2 linked regions of the Posidoniimonas corsicana genome follow. The protein of the gene in region 1 interacts with the protein of each later gene in a pairwise test. Links are inferred from orthologs where the notes say so. Each region holds a gene or a part of one and is shown on either strand. Other genes may lie near its edges. The genes, in order: sufU and KOR34_RS11840.

Evidence for each region.
Region 2: the proteins of sufU (region 1) and KOR34_RS11840 interact in binary tests that used the Escherichia coli proteins (3 or more experiments, as listed by UniProt). The link is inferred for Posidoniimonas corsicana from one-to-one orthologs.

Annotation. Positions count from the first base shown.
Region 1 is NZ_SIHJ01000001.1:2,367,265-2,370,294, forward strand. The notes cover bases 211-2,925. They hold sufU (Fe-S cluster assembly sulfur transfer protein SufU), read left to right. Parts: upstream 211-1,227; coding sequence 1,228-1,623; downstream 1,624-2,925. Other genes in these bases: KOR34_RS09100 (LL-diaminopimelate aminotransferase), read right to left, coding at 211-1,032; KOR34_RS09110 (cysteine desulfurase), read left to right, coding at 1,649-2,925. Also shown: more of KOR34_RS09100, read right to left, coding at 1-210; more of KOR34_RS09110, read left to right, coding at 2,926-2,929. UniProt on the Escherichia coli protein: A scaffold on which IscS assembles Fe-S clusters. Exists as 2 interconverting forms, a structured (S) and disordered (D) form. The D-state is the preferred substrate for IscS.
Region 2 is NZ_SIHJ01000001.1:3,079,235-3,082,412, forward strand. The notes cover bases 141-3,003. They hold KOR34_RS11840 (cysteine desulfurase family protein), read left to right. Parts: upstream 141-902; coding sequence 903-2,105; downstream 2,106-3,003. Other genes in these bases: KOR34_RS11835 (phosphoesterase), read left to right, coding at 239-877; KOR34_RS11845 (HesB/IscA family protein), read left to right, coding at 2,228-2,560; KOR34_RS11850 (Flp family type IVb pilin), read left to right, coding at 2,881-3,003. Also shown: more of KOR34_RS11850, read left to right, coding at 3,004-3,060. UniProt on the Escherichia coli protein: Master enzyme that delivers sulfur to a number of partners involved in Fe-S cluster assembly, tRNA modification or cofactor biosynthesis. Catalyzes the removal of elemental sulfur from cysteine to produce alanine.

The sequences.
Region 1 (3,030 bases):
GAACGCCTTGGGCGCCGGCGTGTAGAGGAAGTAGGTGCCGCCGGGCATCTCGCACTCGAAGCCGCACTCGGTGAGCGTGGCGACCAGCTTCTCCATCCGGCGGCGGTACTTGGCGCGGATCTCCTTGGGGATGGCCGGGTCGTCCAGCCCGGCGGCCGCCGCCTTCTGGATGGCGATGAACTGCCCGCTGTCGCCGTTGTCCTTGTAGTCGGCGAACGCGCTGACGATCCGCTCGTTGCCGCAGACCCAGCCGATCCGCCAGCCGATCATGTCGAAGCCCTTGGACATCGAGTGCACCTCGACGCCCACGTCCTTCGCGCCCGGCACGGACAGGAAGCTGGTCGGCTCCTGGTCGAACGACAGCATCGCGTGCGCGGCGTCCTGCACCACGACGATCTCGTTCTGCTTGGCGAACTCGATCGCCTTCTCGTAGAACTCGGTGGTGGCGGTCTTGCCGGTGGGGCTGTTGGGGAAGTTCAGCACGATCAGCTTGGCGCGCTCCAGCACGTTGCCGGGGATGCCGTCCAGGTCGGGCAGGAAGCCGTTCTCCTTGAGCAGCGGCAGGTTGTGCACCGTGCCGCCGTAGAACCGCGTGAAGTTGCCCGCCACCGGGTAGCCCGGCACGGTCATCAGCGTGACGTCGCCCGGGTTGATGAACACGCCGGGCAGCTTGGCGTAGACCGGCTTGCTGCCGATGTCGTGGTTGATCTCGGTGGCCGGGTTCAGCTTGACGCCGAACTCGCGCTCCATGAACCGCGCGGCGGCCTCCTTGAACTCCAGCACGCCGTTGTCCGCGTAGCCGCGGTTCTCCGGCTTGTTGATCTCCTGGGCCATCGCCCTGCGCACGACCTCGGGCGCCATGGAGTCGTTCTCGCCGATGCCGAAGTCCAGCAGCCTCCGCTCGGGGTGCTCGGCCAGCGCCTTCCGCTTGGCGCGCTTGATCTTCTCGAACTTGTAGATGGCGCCATCCTTGCCGTAGTTGGCGCCGCCGATGCGGTCGGCGAAGAGCTTCTGGAAGTAGGGGTCGGACATTTCTGTATACAGTCAGCGAGAAACGAGTGGGGAGAACCGAAACAGCTTATCGGACGAACCGGTTAGCGTCGACCGGCGGCGGATCCCCCGTGTTTCCGCGGTTTGCGGTGGGCCACCCCACGTGGCCGCGCCGCCGCCGCCGTACTAGAATGGAGAGTTCCCCGCAAACCGCCCGCCAACCGCCGTTTCCCTAGAATGCCCAGCGAAGAAGAGCTCTACGAGGAGCACATCCTGGATCACTACGAGGACCCGTTCCACCGGGGCGAACTTCCCTCGCGCACGCACAGTCATGAGGACAAGAACCCGCTGTGCGGCGACGTCGTGCGGATCGACCTGAAGCTCGACGAGGAGGGCAAGATCGAGGACTGCTACTTCTCAGGCGACGGCTGCGTCATCAGCCAGGCGTCCGCGTCGATGCTGCTCGAGCAGATCCAGGGCAAGACCACCGACGAGCTCAAGCAGTTCACCGCCGAGGACATGCTCAAGCTCTACGGCCCGCGGCTCACCCCCAACCGGCAGAAGTGCTGCCTGCTCTCCTGGCGGGTGATCCAGCAGGCGGTGCACTCGCCGGTGGGCGCCGGCGAGGGCTGACCCGAGGAAGGGCGAACACCACACCATGAGCGAAACTACGCTAGCCTCGCCGCACCTGCTGCCGGAGTCGGTGCGCGAGGACTTCCCCATCCTCGACCAGCGCGTGCACGACGGCCGTCCCCTGGTGTTCCTGGACAGCGCGGCCAGCTCGCACCGGCCGCGTCAGGTGATCGACGCGATCGTGCAGTGCTACTCGCACGACTACGCCAACGTTCACCGCGGCATCCACACGCTTAGCGAGCGCGCGACCGACGCCTACGAGCTGGCCCGCGAGAAGGTCCGCGGCTTCCTGGGCGCCGAGCACGCCGAGGAGGTCGTCTTCACCGGCGGCACGACCGCGGCCATCAACGCGGTGGCCCGCGCGTGGGGCGACGCCAACGTCGGCCCCGACGACGAGATCCTGCTGACGCCGATGGAGCACCACTCGAACCTGGTGCCCTGGTTCCAGCTGGCCGAGCGGACCGGCGCGTCGATCAAGCACATCCCGCTCACCGAGGACGGCCGGCTCGACCTCGACCGCCTGGACGAGGTGCTGACCGACCGCACCAAGCTTTGCGCGTTCGCCTCGGTCAGCAACACGCTCGGCACGATCAACCCGGTGAAGGAACTGACCCGCCGTGCGCACGAGTCGGGCGCCGTGGTGCTGGTGGACGCCGCGCAGAGCGCCCCGCACATGGTGACCGACGTGCGGCAGCTGGGCGTCGACTTCCTGGCGCTCAGCGGCCACAAGATGTGCGGCCCCTCGGGCGTGGGCGTACTGTACGGGCGGCGGGAGCTGCTCGCCCAGACGCCCCCCTTTATGGGCGGCGGCAGCATGATTAACCGCGTCTACCTGGACCGCTTCACCCCGGCCGACATCCCCACCCGGTTCGAGGCCGGCACGCCGCCCATCGCCGGCGCCATCGCGCTGGGCGCCGCGGTCGACTACCTGCAGTCGGTCGGTCTGGACGCGATCCACCGGCACGAGGAGGCCCTCATCGACCACGCCTGGGAGCGTCTGCAGGAGGTCCCCGGCATCCGCCTGCTGGGCCCCGGCCCCACGCAGCGCGCGGGCCTGGTGAGCTTCGTGCTGGAGCGGCCCCACCCGCACGACATCGCGCAGCTCTTGGACTTCGACGGCGTCGCGGTCCGCGCCGGGCACCACTGCACGCAGCCTCTGCACGACCTGCTCGGCATCACCGCCAGCACCCGGGCCAGCTTCTACCTGTACAACCGCCCGGAAGAGATCGACGTGCTGGTCGAGTCGCTCAAGAAGATCGGCGACCGCTTCAAGCCGTCGGGGCGCAAGCGGCGGCGGAAGCAGTAGCGGCCTAGGGTAGAGCGTCGAGCGTTGTTGAACCGCCGCGCTCCGCCTGGCTATGATACGCCTGGGTGTTGGCGCAGACTTCCGAAGCACGGGCTTCGCGA
Region 2 (3,178 bases), 710 kb from region 1 along the record:
AAGCAGCAACGCGATGGGAGACTTCGTCGTTCGCACCCACACCGTACGGAAACAACACTACCTACAGTTTAGCTAGCAACGATAAGATTTCTACAGAGCTACTTTTGTCCCTAAAAACCGTGTTGCTAGTTCGGGACAAAAGTCGGACAGCGGACCCGGCCTGGCGGCCCATTAGCGTGGGGGCGCCGGCGCGTTAGACTCACGGCTTCTGAAATCCCGCCACGTCAGGAGGACAATGATGCCGCTGGTTGCCGAAGAGCAGGTTCTGGTCATCCCCACCGAGCTGTTCCACTCGCTGGGCCACTTCCAAGGGTTCTCGCCCGAGGTCGACCGCTACCTGAAGCCGATCCTCGAGAGCGGCCAGATCAGCTACCGGCCCCGCGGACAGATGGAGTCCGACCCGTCGTTCAAGCAGCTCATCCCGTACTGCCTGTTCCGATACACCGATGAGGCCGGCGTGGTGCGGGTGTTCAGCTACCAGCGCGGCCAGTCCGGCGGCGAGGCCCGGCTGAAGGCCAAGCGGAGCGTGGGCGTGGGCGGGCACATCTCGACCCTAGACCACCAGGGCGACGCGCAGGCCGCCGACTCGGCCGCCGTGTACCGTGCGGGCCTGATGCGGGAGCTGGACGAGGAGGTGTCGATCGACGCCGCGAGCGAGGAGTCGTGCGTCGGGATGATCAACGACGACGAGACCGACGTCGGCCGCGTCCACCTGGGCGTGGTGCACGTGTTCGACATGGAGAGCCCGGCGGTGGCGCCGCGGGAGGAAGACATCCAGGACGCGTCGTTCCTGCCGCTGGACGAGATCGCCAAGCAGCTCGACAACTACGAAACATGGTCCCAGATCGCCGTGCGGGCGTTAGTTGACGCCCGGTAGCGGCACGGGACCGGGGCAGCCGCCTATGCGTGTCTACATGGACAACCACGCCACGACGCGGGTCGACCCGCGCGTGGTCGAGGCGATGCTGCCCTGCTTCACCGAGGAGTACGGCAACCCCGGGAGCGTCGGGCACGAGTTCGGCGAGCACGCCCGCGAGGCGGTCGAGCGTTCGCGGGGGGTGATCGCCCAGGCGATCGGCGCCCAGCCTGAAGAGATCGTCTTCACCAGCGGCACCACGGAGAGCAACAACCTGGCGATCAGCGGGGTTGCGACCCGCCGCCGCCGCCGGGGCGACCACCTGGTCAGCGTCCAGACCGAGCACGCGGCCGTGCTCGGCCCGCTGCGGCGGCTAGAGAAGTCGGGCTACCAGGTAACACTGCTGCCGGTCGCGCAGCACGGCTGCGAAACGTCCGGACAGGTCGACCCCGAAGAGCTGGCGGCCGAGCTCACCGACCAGACCTGCCTGGCGAGCGTGATGCTGGCCAACAACGAGATCGGCGTAGTGCAGCCCATCGCCCGGATCGCCCAGGCCTGCCACGAGCGGGGGACGCTGCTGCATTGCGACGCGACCCAGGCGGTCGGGCGGATACCGGTTGACGTCGGTCGGTTGGGCGTCGACCTGATGAGCTTCACAGCCCACAAGGTGTACGGGCCGAAGGGAATCGGCGCCCTGTACGTGCGTAGCCGCTCGGCGGCCGACCGGCCGGCCGCCCGGCTCGACGCGCAGATCATCGGGGGGGGTCAGCAGCAGGGCCGCCGCGCCGGCACGCTAAACACGCCGGGCATCGTTGGCATGGCCAAGGCGGTAGAGATTGCCGTGGCCGGCCTGGCGGAAGAAATGGCACGGCTAGCCGCACTTCGCGACGAGCTGTGGCGGCGGCTCCAGGCAGAAGCGGCCCCCGCTGAGCTGTGCGGCCCAAGCCTGCACCTGCAGGACGACGCCGGCCACGCCGCCAGGCTGCCGGGGAACCTCAACGTGTGGTTCCCGGGCCTCGACGGCGAGGCGCTGCTGATGCGGCTCGAGGGGCTGGCGGTGAGCAGCGGGGCGGCCTGCTCGTCCACGGATCCGTCGCCGAGCCACGTGCTGCAGGCGATTGGGCTGAGCGAGGACCAGGCCCGCAGCAGCCTGCGGTTCGGGCTGGGGCGGTTCAACACCGCCGAGGACGTGCGGTACGCAGCCGCAGAGGTGTCCAGAGCAGCGGCGGAACTGGGTGGCATGGGTTAAGAACGCCGCGTGGGGCCGCTCTTCCCGGGGCGCCCGGCGTGGTATAATCTAGGGAATCAGTTGCCGCCGGCCACCGGGGTCGATCCGGCCGGCCCAAACTTACGTTGAGGAGAATAGAGATTATGGGAGTCACCCTCACCGAACGCGCCGCCCAAGAGGTGCAGCGGATTGTAGAGCAGCAGAAGCTGGACGAAGGCCACGTGCTGCGTGTCGGCGTCACCGGCGGTGGCTGCAGCGGCTTCAGCTACGCGCTGGGCTTCGACGACAAGTTCGACGAAGAGGTCGACAGCAAGTTTGACTGCCACGGCGTGAGCGTTGTGGTGGACAAGAAGAGCGCCCTGTACCTGGACGGCACCACCGTGGACTTCTACGACGGCATCGAGAAGCGCGGCTTCACGTTCGAGAACCCGAACGCGGTGAAGTCTTGCGGCTGCGGCAGCTCGTTCCAGGCCTAGCCGACGCCAAGCCATCGCCTAGCGTCGTGTGGGTCTTAACGGACACCAGCACAGCAGGCCGGCGGGAATCCCCGCCGGCCTTTTTTCGTATCCTGTCCTGCTCAACACAACCGTTACGACCGCTCGGCAAATCTTCAACGCCGCCGCCGCCGCGATTATTTGGCGCCCCCGGGAATGAGAATCGAAGCTAGGTTTCAGTTGGAGGGGAGGCTCCCCTCTGGCGTCTGCGGGGATCGGGCACAACCGCAAACGCTGCTGGCTGCTAAGCCTCACGTAGGAAACCGTGAGGAGCGGACAATCCTCTAACCCGTGCCAATCTCATGCGTAAAGCCATTCTCACATTCCTGAAGAGCGAAGACGGTCCCACCGCGGTTGAGTATGCGGTGATGCTGGCGATGATCGTCATCGCGTGCCTGGGCGCCGTCCAAGGGATGGCAAACGCCACCGCCGACAGCTTCGACGACTCGGCCGCGCACCTGAACAGTGTGCTCGGCTCTTAGTCTGCCGCGGTCCTCGGCGGGCGACCGTGCTACGCGGCTACCCGGCGTATCGTGAACGCCGGCCCCCGCGGCGATTCGGGTGCGAGTTTACGTCAGGCGGCTGCGAAATCCCGCCGAT